Regions from separate parts of the Zoogloea sp. GW822-FHT05C07 genome, predicted to be linked through region 1. Evidence: predicted binding sites of a transcription regulator. Region 1 holds the regulator's gene; each other region holds the start of a gene.

Region 1 (5,532 bases):
CGAAGCCCTGCATGCCCAGAAGCAGATGCGGATCAGCTATCGCGGGCGGAGCTGGGTGATCGACGTGGCCCGCCCGGCGCTGTTGTTCGGGCGCGATACCGGCAACGACATCGTGATCTCCGATCCGCGGGTTTCTCGCCGCCATGCGCGCCTCGAACTGCGCAACGGCCTGTTCTACCTGACCGATTCGAGTACCAACGGAACCTTCCTGCTGGAGGAGGGCAGCCCGGAGCACTGCATCAAACGCGAGGAGTTCATCCTCGGCGAGAAAGGGCATATCGGCTGCGGTTTCTCCGTCAACGACAACATGTCGGATGTGGTGGCGTTTGCCTTGGGGTGATCGGGGAGCACAGGCGCCGGGCTGAATGATAAAGGGCCGCATCCGCGGCCCTTTATCATGGAAATGAAGCAGCTCAGCCCTTCAGGCAGCCGCTCATGAACTTCTTGCGCTCGTCGCCCTTCAGCGCCTTGTCGCCGGCTTCCTTGTTGCAGGACTTCATCTTGTCCTGCTGGGTGGTCTTGCCATCCTTGGCGGCGGCGGCAGGCTTGGCCGACAGACAGTCCTTCATGAAGGCCTTGCGCTCATCGCCTTTCTTGTCGGCGGCGGAGGCATTGCATTCCTTCATCTTGTTCTGCTGGCCGGTTGCGGCGAAGGCTGCAGGCGCCAGGCTGGCGGCAAACAGGGACACGGCGACGCTCAGGATCATTTTTTTCATCATGCCACTCCTCGTATGGACGGTTTGTCGGTGCTGCGGATGCAGCATAAACGCACCGCGAGACCCGCAGTTGACGGCGTAAAGGCCCGCCAACACGTCGTTTGCGACGAGTTGTGTCAACGGCGGCTAGAAGCCGCTCTCTTCCATTGCGCGACGCTGGCGGTCGACGAATTCCTGCGTCGAGTCGATGCCGCGCAGCAGCAGGATCGTCGAACGCACGGCGGCCTCGAGCAGCACGGCGAGGTTGCGGCCGGCCGCAACCGGCAGCACGACGCGGCGTACCGGCACGCCGAGGATGGGTTGCTGCTCGCCGTCGAGGGTCAGGCGTAGCGGGTCTTCCTGGCCCGGCTGGCGGCGTTGCAGATGGACCACCAGCTTGAGCTTCATCTTCCGCCGGCAGGCCGTTTCGCCGAAGATCGTACGGATGTTGAGGATGCCGAGGCCGCGCACCTCGATGACGTCCTGCAGCAGTTCGGGGCAGCGCCCCTCCAGCACGGTCGGGGCGATGCGCGAGAACTCGACGATGTCGTCGGCCACCAGGCCGTGGCCGCGGGAGATCAGTTCCAGCGCCAGTTCGGATTTGCCAGCGCCGGAGTCGCCGGTGATGAACACGCCAAGGCCCAGCACGTCCATCAGCACCCCGTGCAGAGCGACCCTTTCGGCCAGCTGGCGCGACAGGTAGCTGCGCAGCAGGTCGATGACGTTGGCGGACGGCAGCGGGCTGGCGAAGAGGGCGATGTCCTCGTTCGCACACAGCGTGCGGATGCTGCTCGGAATCTCCTCGTCGTCGGCGACGATGAGTGCCGGCGGGGCGTAGGAGAGGATCTCCCGGACGTGGTGGATGACCTTCTCGCGGGTCTGGCGGCGGGCCCAGGCCATCTCGGAGGAGCCGAGGATTTGCAGGCGGTCCGGGTGGATCAGGTTGAGGTGGCCGACCATGTCGGCAGGCCAGATGCGGTCTTCGGAGACCGAAATGCGGGTCGCCAGGCTGCCGCAGATGTGGCGCAGCCGCAGGCGCTCCAGGTTGTCGTCAAACAGCCGGCTGACTGTCGTCTGACGCATGGCTGCCCCATTGGGCGAAAAGGGTGTGGGCGGCCTGGGCATCGGGCGCGCTCATCAGCTGTTCACGGAAGCTGCGGTCGCTGAACATCTGGGCCAGTTCGGACAGCAGTTGCAGATGGTGCTCGTTGGCCTGCTCGGGAACCAGCAGCACGAACAGCATCGACACGGGGCGTCCGTCGGGGGCGTCGAAGGGTACCGGCTCGGCGAGGCGGATGAAGGCACCCAGCGCCTCCTTGAGGCCCTTGATGCGGCCGTGGGGAATGGCGATGCCCTGGCCGAGGCCGGTCGAGCCGAGCTTCTCGCGGGCAAACAGGCTGTCGAAGACTGTGCTGCGGCCGATGCCGTGGTTGTTCTCGAACAGCAGGCCGGCTTGCTCGAAAGCGCGCTTCTTGCTGCTCGCCTCGAGTCCGACGACCACGTTGGTCGGCGGCAGAAGTTTGGCGATGAGGTTCATGCGAGGACTCTCCCGTGTGCGGAACGGGCCGACACAGGTTGCCGGTGAAAGGCGATTCAGGAAGATCCGGAGGCGGAGGCCGCCGGGGCCGTTGTGTCAATTGGGGCGCATTATAGCCACAACGGTCCCGGGGAAAAGGGTATTACGCGACGCCGGGAATCAGGACTCGGCGAGGTGTTGCTTCAGGGAGTCGTGACCGTGGTCGCTGGTCTTGTCCTTGTACTTCAGGACCTGGCGGTCGAGCTTGTCGATCAGCCCGTCGATGGCTGCGTACATGTCGGCATCTTCGTTCTCGACGAAGATGTCCTTGCCGCGCACGTGCACGGTAACTTCGGCCTTCTGACGCAGCTTTTCCACCGAGAGGATCACGCCGACGCTGGTGACGTTGTCGAAGTGACGGATCACGCGGTCCAGCTTGCTCGTGACGTACTCGCGGATGGCCGGCGTAACTTCGACGTGATGCCCCGTGATGTTGAGGTTCATGGTTGCTACCTTTCTGTCAGATGGTTTTGCGCAGACTGACCGGCGGAATATCGAGGGACTCGCGGTATTTTGCAATTGTCCGACGAGCCACGACGATACCCTGCTGGCCCAACAACTCGGCAATCTTGGCGTCGGACAAGGGTTTCTTCTTGTCTTCCGCTCCCACGAGCTGGCGAATCAGCGCCCGAATCGCCGTCGAGGAAGCAGCCCCACCGCTGTCGGTGGCAACGTGACTGCCGAAAAAATACTTGAACTCGAAAATGCCCCGCGGTGTGGCCATGTACTTTTGGGTGGTCACCCGCGAAACGGTGGATTCGTGTAGATCCAGTTGTTCGGCAATTTCCCGCAGGGTCAGCGGTCGCATTGCCACATCGCCATAATCGAAGAACTGGCGCTGGCGGTCAACGATCGCTTGCGAAACCCGCTGGATGGTGTCGAAACGCTGCTGCACGTTCTTGATCAGCCAGCGTGCTTCCTGCAGGTGGCTGGACAGGGAACCGCTGGCGCCGCGGTTGTCGCGCAGGATCTGGGCATACAGCTGGTTGATGCGCAGGCGCGGCATCGCGTCGGGATTGAGGCTGACGACCCAGTTGTTACGCATCTTGCGGACCACCACGTCGGGGACCACATAGCGGGTGTCGGCCTGGGAGAACTGGGCGCCGGGGCGCGGGTTGAGGCTGAGGATCAGCGCATGGGCCTCGCGCAGCGTGTCGTCGCTGCAGCGCAGGGCGCGCTTGATCTTCAGGAAGTCGCGGGCAGCCAGCAGTTCGAGGTGTTCGCTGACGATGGCGATGGCCAGGTCGCGGGCTTCGCCGGGGGGCTGGGTATGCAGCTGCAAGGCCAGGCACTGGCCCACGTCCTGGGCGCCGATGCCGGCCGGGTCCAGGCTCTGGATCTGGCGCAGCGCGATCTTGAGATCGTCGAGCTCGATTTCCAGCTCGGGGGGCAGCAGCGGCAGCAGGTCAGCCAGATCCTGGCTGAGGTAGCCGTCGTCGTCGAGGGCCTCGATGAGGAAGCGCACCAGCGCCCTGTCCCGGTCGGACAGCGGGGTCAGGGCGACCTGAGCGTCCAGGTGGTCGCGCAGGGATGGCACGGCGGCCTGGAACTCCTGGAAGTCGGTCTCGTCGTCGTCGTCGCGCTGCCCGCCGCTACCCGCCGCAGCCCATTCGCCGGCTTCGCCGCTGCCGTCGAAATCGTGGTCCGGCTCGCGCTCGCGTTCCGCCTCCCGGGATTGCTCCTGCTCGCGCTCGTGGGCGGCTTCGCTGCCCGCCGGCGCCACGGGGCCGGGCGCCTCGACGCGGCTCGAGCCGAGGTCGCCCTCGGGCTCCTCCCGCTCGAGCATGGGGTTTTCCAGGAGGATCTTCTCGATCTCCTGGTTGAGTTCGAGGGTCGACAACTGCAGCAGCTTGATGGACTGCTGCAGCTGGGGCGTCAGCGCGAGATGCTGGGAGAGTTTGAGCTGAAGGCTGGGCTTCATGAGTCGTATCGGGCCTCAGAGCCTGAAGTGCTCGCCGAGGTATACCTGGCGGACCTGTTCGTTGTGAACGATCTCGTCCGGGCGGCCGCTGGCCAGCACCTCGCCGGCGTTGATGATGAAGGCACGATCGCAGATGCCGAGGGTTTCACGGACGTTGTGGTCGGTGATCAGCACACCGATCCCCTTGTCCTTCAGGAAGCGGATGATCTTCTGGATGTCGATGACGGCGATCGGGTCGACGCCGGCGAAGGGCTCGTCGAGCAGGATCAGGCGGGGGGCGGTGGCCAGGGCGCGGGCGATCTCGCAGCGACGGCGCTCACCGCCGGACAGGGAGATGGCGGTACTGTCGCGCAGGTGCTCGATGCCCAGCTCGTTCAGCAATTCGTCGAGGCGGCTGGCGATCTGGGCCTTGGATAGGCTCTGCAGCTCGAGCACAGCCTGGATGTTCTCGGCCACCGTCAGCTTGCGGAAGACACTCATCTCCTGCGGCAGGTAGGACAGCCCCAGGCGCGCGCGCTGGTGGATCGGGCGATGGGTCAGCACCTCGTCGTCGAGGGTGATCTCGCCGCCGTCGGCGGCCACCAGGCCGACGATCATGTAGAAGCAGGTGGTCTTGCCGGCGCCATTGGGGCCGAGCAGGCCGACGACCTCGCCACTGCCGACGTTGAAGGAAACGTCGTGAACGACCGTGCGGGCCTTGTACTTCTTGCGCAGGTTGCTGACTTTAAGCAGGCTCATCGCCGGGGTGTTCTTTCAGGACTCTACGAATGATTTCGGTGGAAAAGCCGCGACCTTGAAGGAATCTCGCCTGCCGTGCCCATTCTCGCGCGTCTGCGGGCGGCGTGGAGAATTTTCGGCGGTGGATGTCGCGTGCCCGTTCGAATTCGCTCTCAGCGGTGTTTTCCGCGATCGCGTCGCCGATCAGTTCGGAGGATACCCCGCGGCGGCTCAGTTCCAGTTTCAGGCGGGCGGCACCGAAGCGGCTGGCCTTGGCGCGCACGTAGGCGTCGGCAAAACGGGCATCGGACAGCAGGCCGAGGTCTACGAGGCGGTTGAGCTCGGCATCGACCTCCTCGTGGCTGCCGAGCGTGCCGAGCTTGCGCGCCAGCTCCACGCGGGAGTGTTCCCGCTGGGCCAGGCAGCGTAGCGCGCGCTCATGCAGGCTTGCAGTCATCGGCGTGCCGTCCGGGGCCGCTTCGTCAGGCCGCCGCTGCGGCTGCCGGAGCCACCGCGGCCATCTCGGGCAGGCCGACCGCTACGCGGATCTTGTTCTCGATCTCGCGGGCGATGTGCGGGTTGGTCTTCAGGAACTCGCGGGCGTTGTCCTTGCCCTGGCCGAT
Region 2 (5,532 bases), 1.1 Mb from region 1:
CATACCGGGACGGCTGACGGTCAGGTTATGTCCCGTGTAACTCCAGTTATCCCGCAAGACGTTGTTCAAGGCGCTGTCGAGCCCGGCGGGCTCCCCGAGCAGGCGCCGCAGGGAGTAACCAACGATCTTCCGGCTGCTGACGGCAAACAGGTTCTCCGCCCCCGGATTGAGGTAGCGGACCACGAATTCGTCGTCGATCAGGACGACTGCTGAAGACAGCAGCTCGAGACCGGCGAAGGCGGGGGGCGTTGTGTCGAGCTGATCGTTTTGCATACGAGGGCCCAATGCAAGAAGCAGACCAGGCGAGCATACGGCATCCTGCCCACCCTCGCCCCATCCGGACTCAGCGCAAATTGGAGATCTCGCGCTTCAGCGCCTCTACGTTGCGCTCGTGTAGCTGGATCTTGTCCAGCAGGGACTGACGATCCCCCGACCCGCGACGGGAAGCGTCCAGCTCCGTCAGCTGCCGGGTGGCCGCATCGAATGCCCCCTTCTCGGTATTCAGCTCATCTTCCAGGATACGGCGGCGATCCGTGTCACGCGTCTTCTGCGTACCGGCATCGACCCGGGGAAAACCCGCAGCCGAACCACCGGAAGCACCACCCGGGGGCGCCGATTGGGCTGCTGGACGCATCGCCCCCGACACGGACGACACTGCCTGGTCGCGGGCAAGCACGCTGCACCCTTTGGCGGTCGTCCTGCTGTTGGTATAGGTCACATGACCCGCTTCATCGACACACTTGAAGATGTCGGCACGCGCCAGCGGCGAACACAGCAATGCGGCCAGCACCAAGGCTATTCGTAGACTCATCGTCGGTACAGTGGAAACCGGAAGCGGCAGCTAGTTTAGGGGCCGGGCGGGACAAACACAAACCCGGACCCCGGAAACGAAAAAAGGACGGGAATGATCCCGTCCTTCTTCAACGCAGCAACCGGCCAGCATGCTGACCGGCTCCGATCCAAAGATCAGATGGCGTAGTACATCTCGAACTCGACCGGGTGCACTTCGACGCGCAGACGGTTCACTTCTTCGCTCTTGAGGGCGATGAAGGAGTCGATGAAGTCATTGCTGAACACGCCACCACGGGTCAGGAACTCGCGGTCCTTGTCCAGGGCTTCCAGAGCCTGTTCGAGGCTGGAGCAGACGGTCGGGATGAGCGCGTCTTCTTCCGGCGGCAGGTCGTACAGGTTCTTGTCGGCGGGGTCGCCCGGGTGGATCTTGTTCTGGATGCCGTCGAGGCCGGCCATCATCAGCGCGGCGAAGCACAGGTAGGGGTTCGCGCCCGGATCCGGGAAACGGGTCTCGATGCGGCGAGCCTTGTCACTGTTGACGAACGGGATACGGATGGAAGCGGAACGGTTCTTGGCGGAGTAGGCCAGCTTCACCGGAGCTTCGTAGTGGGGCACCAGACGCTTGTAGGAGTTGGTCAGCGGGTTGGTGATCGCGTTCAGGGCACGGGCGTGCTTGATGATGCCGCCGATGTAGTACAGGGCGGTCTCGGACAGGCCAGCGTAGCCGTTGCCGGCGAACAGGTTCTTGCCGTCCTTCCAGATGGACTGGTGCACGTGCATGCCGGAACCGTTGTCGCCAACGATGGGCTTCGGCATGAAGGTCGCGGTCTTGCCGTACTGGTGAGCGACGTTCTGGACGATGTACTTGGTGATCTGGGTCTGGTCGGCACGACGCACCAGGGTGTTGAACTTGGTGCCGATTTCGTTCTGGCCAGCGGTCGCTACTTCGTGGTGATGCACTTCAACCGGCACGCCGCAGGCTTCGAGAGCCAGACACATGGCGGCACGCATGTCGTTAAAGGAATCGACCGGGGGAACCGGGAAGTAGCCGCCCTTCACAGCGGGACGGTAGCCGGTGTTACCGCCTTCGAACTTGATGTCGGAAGACCAGGCACCTTCTTCGGAGAAGATCTTGTGGTAGGCGCCGGACATGCCGACCTTCCACTCGACGGAGTCGAAGATGAAGAATTCGGGTTCGGGGCCGAAGAAGGCGGTATCACCAATGCCGGAAGACTTCAGGTAAGCCTCGGCGCGGTTGGCGATGGAGCGCGGGTCGCGGTCATAGCCCTTGCCGTCGGCCGGGTCGATCACGTCACAGGTCAGAACCAGGGTGGTCTCGTCGAAGAACGGATCGATGTAGGCGGTGTTGGGGTCCGGCATCAGCAGCATGTCGGAGGCCTGAATACCCTTCCAGCCCGCGATGGAGGAACCGTCAAAGGCATGACCGCTTTCGAACTTGTCTTCATCGAAAGCACTGATGGGCACGCCGACGTGCTGTTCCTTGCCCTTGGTGTCGGTGAAGCGGAAGTCGACGAACTTGACTTCGTTCTCCTGGACGATCTTCATGACGTCTTGCGGGGTCATATAACTCACTCCTAACGGGTTGAAGCTGCTGCGCAGTGGATAAAGGTCAACTATTACGACAATTCAGTCGGCGGAACCAACAAGCAGCAAGCATGCCAGCACGCGATTGAAAACACTTCATTGTGCCATAAGGCTAATGCGCAAGGTTCTTAAAAAAACTCGCACCATATAAGTGCATATTTAATACAAATGCACCATTAAGGTGCAATTCTGCAAAGAAGTGAGATCTGCCCCCAGTGTGGCGATGCACCATTGCAGTAATTCCGCAGCCGCTGCTGCAGGCCTGCCAGCCGATCGGCATCGGCGCACCACTCGAAGGGCAGATACACCTCGGCCTCCACGCGTTCGCCGACGTAGTGGAAAACGGCTGGGGCAGCCTGCGGCACGTCGCCGAGCAGCGCATCGAGCTCGGCGACCAGTGCCTCCCGGCCAGGCAGCGCACGCCCCAGCGCGGCGATCTGATCCTCTTCGGTATCCACATGCACCAGCACGTCGAGTACGTCCTGGTGACCGCTACGCACCCGGTGGCGAGCCAGTTCAGCAATGCGGTGCCCTTCCGACACGCTGATCCGCGCATCCACGCGGACGTGGGCATCAACCAGCACCCGGTGGGCCATGCGGCGGGTACGCAGCTCATGAACGTCGATCACGCCGGGCGTCGTCGTCACCGTCTCGCGGATCCTGGCCACCTCGTCGGGCTGCACGCCGGTATCGATGAGCTCGCGCAGTGCCTCGTAGCCAAGCATCGCCCCCATGCGCAGGATCATGAAGCCGACCAGCGCCGCACCAAGAGGCTCGAGGAAACGGTAGCCGAGCAGGCTGCCGCCAATACCCACTGCCACCACCAGCGACGACGCCGCATCGGCGCGCGCGTGCCAGGCGTTGGCCACCAGCATCGGCGAACGCAGGCGCTGGGCCACCGCCAGCATGTAGCGGAACAGGCCTTCCTTGCCGGCCAACGTCAGCAAGGCCATCCACAGGGCCATCGGATGCAGCTGCGGCAAGGACTCCAGGCTCTGCAGGCGGACCGCCGCCGTCAGCAGGAAGCCCGCCCCCACGCCCGCCAGCACCAGCCCCAACACCAGCGACGCGGCCGTCTCGTAGCGCCCATGGCCATAGGGGTGCAATTCATCGGCGGGGCTCGCCCCGTGACGACTCGCGAACAGGACCAGAAAATCGCCGAGTAGGTCGGACAGCGTATGCATGCCGTCGGCCACCAGGCTCTGGGCATGGGAGATCAGGCCGACGGTGATCTGCAGCACCGTCAGCACGACATTGACGGCGACGCTGACCCAGGTTGCCTGCTGGGCCTGGCGGGCGCGGTCGGCGTCGAGGGCCTCGTCCGGCGCGGCGACGGGATGAGCTTCGAAAGACATGACTTGCAGCCCGTAGGGCCGGAGGTATACTCGCAAGCCCGCCATTCTAGCCGGATGTCCGCCATGGGAAAATTAAGCGAAACACTTGCCCTCGCGCAGGAACGCGGCCAAGGCCTGAACGTTCCCTACGCCGGTAGCCTCACGCCCAAGGAGGCCTGGGAAATTCTCCAGCTCGCCCCCGGCGCCCGGCTCGTGGACGTGCGCACGCGCGCCGAGTGGGACTGGGTCGGACGTGTGCCGGGCTCCGTCGAGATCGAATGGATGCTCTATCCGGGCAATGAACCGAATCCGCATTTTCTGGCCCAATTCAAGCGCCAGGTCGACCCGGAAGCGCTGGTGATGTTCCTGTGCCGCAGCGGCGCCCGCTCCAACGCGGCCGCCACGCTGGCCGCGGCGTCGGGTTTCACCAATGCCTACAACATCCTGGAAGGCTTCGAAGGCGACAAGGACGCCAACGGGCGCCGCAACGCGGTCGGTGGCTGGCGCCATGCCGGCCTGCCATGGAACCAGGGCTGAACCAACAGGACTCAATCGATGCAAGCCGTACCGATCAGTTTCGACCGTTTCAACACCCTCGCCGACGCCGACGCGCATGAGCGCATCCGCGCCGCACGCGCCCGCCTCGGCGACAAGGCCGTGCTGCTGTGCCACCACTACCAGCGCGCCGACGTGTACCAGTACGCCGACCTGACCGGCGACTCCCTCAAGCTATCGCGCCTCGCCGCCGAGACCGACGCCGAATACATCGTGTTCTGCGGCGTGCATTTCATGGCCGAAGTGGCGGACATCATGTCCAAGCCGCACCAGCAGGCCATCCTGCCCGACCTCGCCGCTGGCTGTTCGATGGCCGACATGGCCAACCTCGCCAAGGTCGAGCGCTGCTGGCGCGAGCTGGCCGAAGTGCTGGACACCCCCGACACGCTGATCACGCCGGTCACCTACATCAACTCGGCGGCCGACCTGAAAGCCTTCTGCGGCGAGCACGGCGGCATCGTGTGCACCTCCACCAACGCCCCGACCATCCTCGACTGGGCCTTCAAGCAGCGCGAAAAGGTGCTGTTTTTCCCCGACCAGCACCTGGGCCGGTGGACCGGCTTCAACAAGGGCATTTCCCTCGACGAGATGGTGGTGTGGGATCCCGACCAGGAATACGGCGGCCTCAGCGTCGAGCAGATCAAGAAGGCCAAGATCCTGCTGTGGAAGGGCCACTGCTCGGTGCACCAGATGTTCCAGCCGGCGCACATCATCAAGTTCCGCAACCAGTACCCGGACGGCAAGGTCATCTCCCACCCGGAGAGCGCGCTGGAAGTGTGCCGCCAGTCCGACTTCGTCGGCTCTACCGAGTACATCATCAAGATCGTCAAGGAATCCGCCCCCGGCACCCGCTGGCTGGTCGGCACCGAGCTGAACCTGGTGAACCGCCTCGCCGAGGAAGTGAAGCACGAAGGCAAGATCGTCCAGTTCATGGCGCCCACCGTGTGCATGTGCTCGACGATGCAGCGCATCGACCCGCAACACCTGGCCTGGACCCTCGAGAACCTCGCCGAAGGCAAGGTGGTCAATCGCATCACGGTGCCCGAGCACGAGGCCGCGCTGGCCAAGGTCGCCCTCGAGCGCATGCTCGCGGTATCCTGAGCGCATCCCTCGCCAGCCCACGACGGCGCCTGCGGGCGCCGTTTTGCATGGAACGGCGCGAGATGCGGCAAACCGGCGACAGGCGCAGAATGCAGGAAAAAAGGAGACCGCGATGAGCACCACGCTGCGCATCTGCACCTACAAC
Region 3 (5,532 bases), 1.4 Mb from region 1:
GATGCATGAAATCAGGGCTGCCGAGCACCAGCGCGGCTCGCAGGGTCGGCGCCGATTGTTCCACCTCCGCGCGGGTCCTGGCCGAAATGGAACTGCCCAGGGTTGTCAGCAGGCGCGCCGCATCCACCGAGGGCTGCCCTTTGACGGACGCGTCGCGCATTTCCCGGGCGCGGCCGGCGCCGCTCGGCACGGCCGTGGCCAGCATTGCACCGCCCCCCTCGCCAGGCGCTTCGGCCAGGACCAGCCTGCCGCCCGCCAGGGCCGAAGCAAAGTCGATGCGGCGGCTCACCGCATCGGGGCTGAGCCAGGCGTCCTCGGTATTCTTGTAGCCGTCGGGGGGCAGGCAACCGTACAGCGGCATGCCCAGCTGATTGAGCGTTCCCAGCAGCGGGCGGACATTGCGCACCGGATTACCCGCAGCGCGCAGGGACGACAGCACGTACTGGTAAGGCGTCTTGAACTTGGCCCCCTGGAAGGCGGGGGTGCGGAACTCCTTGCTCGCGAACAAGCTCGCCAGCACCGCGCGGATATCGCCGTCGGTCTCCAGGAAGCGCCGGGACAAGTGTTCCACCAGGGTGGGGGGCGGAACATCGGCGACGAAATACTGGGCGAGCTGGTAGCTGATGTGCCTGGCAGTGGCCGGCTGGCGGGCCAGCACATCGAGCGCCCATTCGCCCTCGGCCTGGCCACGCGCCGTCACCGGGCGCCCCAGCCAGGTCTTGTCCCCGTTGTCGTGGCGCCGGGGGTCGAAGAAGAACAGGGCGTCGCCCCGTCTGGTGCGCGCATCGAAGGTCCAGCCTGTGAGCATGCGGGCCAGCTCGGTCACGTCATGCTGGCTATATCCCCCATCGACGCCGAGGGTATGCAGCTCCATCAACTCGCGGGCGTAGTTCTCGTTGAGGCCGGATGTCTTCGCCGCCGGCCCGCCGCCGCGGGGGTGGAAATCGGGCGACACGGACAGCCAGTTGTCCAGGTAGAACAGCATGGCCGGATGGTGGGCCGTGGCGCCCAGCAGATCGCGGAAGCGTCCCAGGGCGTAGGGCCGGATCGCCTCGCGCTCGTAAGACTCCACAAGGACGCGGTCGAGCCCCTTGCCGGCGAAGACATTGAAGTGATTGAACCAGAAATCGACCATGACCTCCTGCAACTGCCGGGGGCTTTGCAGCGCCTGCAGCAGGCGGGCTTCGCCGGCCTCCAGGGCCACGCGGCGCAACAGCTCCCGCCGCTGGGCCTTGGCATCCTCGCCCTCCGAGCGAACCGCCTGCTGCGCCTCCCGGAACTGGCCGATGAGTTCCCGGGGAGACGCATTTGCCGAATCGAGGCCCGCCAGATCGCGGCTGAGCGATCCGGGTATAGGCAAGCGTTCGGGATGCAGTTGCTCATCGATATAACGATCGACACCCACCTGCATGACGTGGGCCAGATCGCCCGGCGCGGGGCCAAAGCTCAGGCGGTTGAGGACATGCAGCGCGGCTCGCTCGCCGGCGCCGTCGTCCGCGCGCAGCGCCACTGGCGTGAGAAAGGCCAACAACAGCGCTACCGCGCAGCCCAGTTTCCCAACGGCTGGAGCCATGGCCGCGAACCCTTACTGGCCGATCTGGCGGCTGACCGCGTTTTCCTGCTGGTTCAGGGTCCGCTGTTCGCGCTTGGTGATATGGCCTCCGTTCTGGCTGGCCATCATGCGCTCCTCGCGGCGGATCTGCCGGTCTTCCCTGTGCAGGGCAGCGGCCTGCTTGCCACTGATCTCCCCTTCCTTCACTTCCTGATTGATGCGGTGATTCTGGTTCGCCAGCCGGCCATTCACTTCGGCGCGACGGGGATGCGTCTTGGCCCACTGACCATCGGCCGCAAAAGTGTTGCCTATGACAACGGAAGCCATGGCGGACACGACGAGGGCGGAAAACAGGTTGCGATGCTGCTTGGTCATGATGATCTCCTCCGCAGGAAAGGGGCTTTCAATTGGAGCAGGCGCGAATCGTCCTGCCTGCGAACACTAACGTTCTGGCCTGACGCCTGTTTGACATCGAAAATGTAAGCAAGCGGCCTCATTTGCAAGCACGTGTTGCGCGGGCCGCCTCTGCCTCTTTCAAGCCGGTGCGGATTCAGAGCTTCTTTTCCATGAACAGGGCCTGGCCCATGGCCGGGTCGAGCTGGTAGCCCGCGAAGCCGCTGTTCAGGTAGGCCTGGCGGGCGCCGGCATTGCCTTCGAGCACCTCGAGGGTCAGCTTGCAGCAGCCCCGTTGCCGCGCCACCTGTTCGGCGTGGGCCAGCAGGGCCGTGGCGATGCCGCGGCGGCGGAAGTCTTCATGCACGATGATGTCGTGCACATTCAACAGCGGTTTGCCGGCGAAGGTGGAGAAGCCCTCCACGCAGTTGATCAGCCCTGCGGCCTGCCGCTCCTCCTTCTTGTTCCAGTAGGCAATGAAGCTCAGCACGGTCGGGCGGCGGCGCAGTTCGTCCGGCAGGCGCGTGCGCAGCGTGTCGCTCATGGCCTGGCCGCTGCCGGTCGGGCCACGCATGTAGTGGTCGAGCAGGACGAGGAAGTCGTCGCGCTGGGCTGCGTCGTCGAAGTCGACGGGCTGGATGGAAAGGTCGCTCATCGTAGGGATCGGAAAACTCGGGTTTATGTCGTTTGATTGGTTTGGAAGTGGACGTATGGTTTCCGTTTGACCGGTCAGTCGATTACCAGTCTCCCGGCGCTATTGGCGCGACGGCCTGTCGTGAATTGATAAAGCCTTGTCGGATAAGGGTTTTTGAAGCGTTCCGAAATTGGGCACGCTTTTTGTTAAATCCCCTCTCGCCATGTGCGACCGTGCCGGCCCGCTTGCGTCGCAATAGATCAGAACATATCCGGGCCCGATGTTCCACCAGGGGGTTGGTATCCATGACTGAAACGTTCTACGAAGTGCTGCGGCGGCAAGGCATCACGCGCCGCAGCTTCATGAAATTCTGCAGCCTGACGGCCACCTCGCTGGGCCTCGGCAGCGCTTTCGTACCCAAGATCGCCCACGCGCTGGAAAACAAGCCGCGCACGCCGGTGATCTGGCTGCACGGTCTGGAGTGCACCTGCTGCTCGGAGTCCTTCATCCGCTCGGCCCATCCGCTGACCAAGGACGTGGTGCTGTCGATGCTGTCCCTCGATTACGACGACACGCTGATGGCGGCTGCCGGCCACCAGGCCGAGGCGATCATCGAAGAGGTCAAGAAGAAGTACAAGGGCAACTACATCGTTGCCGTCGAAGGCAATCCGCCGCTCAACGAAGATGGCATGTTCTGCATCCACGGCGGCCGTCCCTTCGTGGAAGTGCTGAAGGAAACCTGTGCCGACGCCAAGGCCATCATCAGCTGGGGTGCCTGCGCGTCCTACGGCTGCGTGCAGGCCGCCAAGCCGAACCCGACCCGCGCGACGCCGGTGCACAAAGTGATCACCGACAAGCCCATCGTGCGCGTGCCCGGTTGCCCGCCGATCGCCGAGGTGATGACCGGCGTCGTCACCTACATGCTGACCTTCGACAAGATTCCCGAGCTGGATCGCCAGGGCCGCCCGAAGATGTTCTACGGCCAGCGCATTCACGACAAGTGCTACCGTCGTCCTCACTTCGACGCCGGCCAGTTCGTCGAGAACTGGGACGACGACGCGGCGCGCAAGGGCTATTGCCTTTACAAGATGGGCTGCAAGGGCCCGACCACCTACAACGCCTGCTCGTCGATGCGCTGGAACGGCGGCGTCAGTTGGCCGGTGCAGTCCGGCCACGGCTGCATCGGCTGCTCGGAAGACGGCTTCTGGGACAAGGGCAGCTTCTACGACCGCGTCACCGACATCAAGCAGTTCGCCATCGAAGGCAATGCCGACAAGGTCGGCGGCACGGCGGCCGGCGTGGTCGGTGCGGCGGTTGCCGCCCATGCCGCGGTGACGGCGCTGGCGCGGGCCCGCAGCGACAAGCAGGGCGACAACCAGAATTCGGGAGATAAATAATGACTGTGCTTGAAACCCAGGGCTTCAAGCTCGATAACTCCGGCAAGCGCGTGGTGGTCGATCCGGTGTGCCGGATCGAGGGCCACATGCGTGTCGAGGTGAACATCGACGACAAGAACGTGATCCGCAACGCGGTGTCCACCGGCACCATGTGGCGCGGGCTGGAGGTGATCCTGAAGGGCCGCGACCCGCGCGATGCGTGGGCCTTCACCGAGCGGATCTGTGGCGTGTGCACCGGCACCCATGCGCTGACGTCCGTGCGCGCGGTGGAAGATGCCTTGGCGATCCAGATCCCGGAGAACGCCAACATCATCCGCAACCTGATGCAGCTGAACCTGTACATCCACGACCACCTGGTGCACTTCTATCATCTGCACGCGCTGGACTGGGTGGACGTGGTGTCGGCGCTGAAGGCCGATCCGAAGAAGACCTCCGAACTGGCCCAGAGCATTTCCAGCTGGCCGCTGTCCTCGCCGGGCTATTTCCGCGACGTGCAGAACCGCTTGAAGAAGTTCGTCGAATCCGGCCAGCTCGGCCCCTTCATGAACGGCTACTGGGGCAACCCGGCCTACAAGCTGCCGCCCGAAGCCAACCTGATGGCGGTCACTCACTACCTGGAAGCGCTGGATTTCCAGAAGGACATCGTCAAGGTCCACACCATCTTCGGCGGCAAGAACCCGCACCCGAACTGGCTGGTCGGCGGCGTGCCCTGCGCCATCAACCTGGAAGGCACCGGCGCGGTCGGGGCGATCAACATGGAGCGCCTGAACCTGGTCAGCTCCATCATCGACCGCTGCATCGACTTCATCGACAACGTCTACATCCCTGACCTGAAGGCCATCGCCAGCTTCTACAAGGACTGGACCTACGGCGGCGGCATCTCGTCCCAGGCGCTGCTGTCCTACGGCGACATCCCGGACAAGGCCAACGATTACTCCGCGTCCAGCCTGCTGCTGCCGCGCGGCGCGATCATCGGCGGCGATCTGACCAAGATCCACGAGGTGGACCTGAAGGACCCGGAACAGATCCAGGAATTCGTCGCCCACAGCTGGTACAAGTACGCCGACGAGTCCAAGGGGCTGCATCCCTTCGATGGCGTCACCGAGCCGCACTTCGAGCTCGGCAAGAACACCAAGGGTACCAAGACCCGGATCGAGAGCCTCGACGAAGCGGGCAAGTATTCGTGGATCAAGGCGCCGCGCTGGCGCGGCAACGCGATGGAAGTGGGCCCGCTGGCCCGCTACGTGATCGGCTACGTGCAGAAGAACCCGGAGTTCAAGGAACCCGTCGACAAGCTGCTGTCCGACCTCGGCCTGCCGCTGCAGGCGATCTTCTCGACCCTCGGCCGTACCGCCGCGCGGGGCCTGGAGGCCTCGTGGGCGGCGCACAAGTCGCGCTACTTCTTCGACAAGCTGATCGCCAACCTGAAGGCCGGTGACCTCAATACCGCCAACATCGACAAGTGGGAGCCGAGCAAGTGGCCGGCCGAAACCAAGGGTGCCGGCTTCACCGAGGCGCCGCGCGGCGCGCTGGGGCACTGGATCAAGATCAAGGAC

The links. Region 1 encodes sigma-54, which starts transcription at its own class of promoters, with help from an activator protein. Its sites were predicted from a motif close to TGGCACGCTTNCTGCTNA; they were not measured.
Region 2: the regulator sigma-54 is predicted to act here: its motif matches at 2,457-2,474, upstream of glnA (type I glutamate--ammonia ligase).
Region 3: the regulator sigma-54 is predicted to act here: its motif matches at 2,772-2,789, upstream of AC3QL2_RS06490 (hydrogenase small subunit).

Annotation. Positions count from the first base shown of each region.
Region 1 covers NZ_CM179510.1:2,746,400-2,751,931, forward strand. Annotated here, with positions in the region: gene AC3QL2_RS12915 (FHA domain-containing protein) at 1-340, shown strand, start outside; gene AC3QL2_RS12920 (PsiF family protein) at 414-716, opposite strand; gene hprK (HPr(Ser) kinase/phosphatase) at 843-1,778, opposite strand; gene ptsN (PTS IIA-like nitrogen regulatory protein PtsN) at 1,747-2,232, opposite strand; gene hpf (ribosome hibernation-promoting factor, HPF/YfiA family) at 2,392-2,715, opposite strand; gene AC3QL2_RS12940 (RNA polymerase factor sigma-54) at 2,732-4,192, opposite strand; gene lptB (LPS export ABC transporter ATP-binding protein) at 4,208-4,930, opposite strand; gene recX (recombination regulator RecX) at 4,917-5,366, opposite strand; gene recA (recombinase RecA) at 5,392-5,532, opposite strand, start outside.
Region 2 covers NZ_CM179510.1:1,615,685-1,621,216, forward strand. Annotated here, with positions in the region: gene glnL (nitrogen regulation protein NR(II)) at 1-273, opposite strand, end outside; gene AC3QL2_RS07690 (DUF4124 domain-containing protein) at 344-790, opposite strand; gene glnA (type I glutamate--ammonia ligase) at 967-2,376, opposite strand; gene AC3QL2_RS07700 (cation diffusion facilitator family transporter) at 2,574-3,752, opposite strand; gene AC3QL2_RS07705 (rhodanese-like domain-containing protein) at 3,816-4,268, shown strand; gene nadA (quinolinate synthase NadA) at 4,287-5,387, shown strand; gene AC3QL2_RS07715 (endonuclease/exonuclease/phosphatase family protein) at 5,500-5,532, shown strand, end outside.
Region 3 covers NZ_CM179510.1:1,353,479-1,359,010, reverse strand. Annotated here, with positions in the region: gene AC3QL2_RS06505 (DUF1800 domain-containing protein) at 1-1,573, opposite strand, end outside; gene AC3QL2_RS06500 (hypothetical protein) at 1,586-1,927, opposite strand; gene AC3QL2_RS06495 (GNAT family N-acetyltransferase) at 2,103-2,600, opposite strand; gene AC3QL2_RS06490 (hydrogenase small subunit) at 2,885-3,976, shown strand; gene AC3QL2_RS06485 (nickel-dependent hydrogenase large subunit) at 3,976-5,532, shown strand, end outside.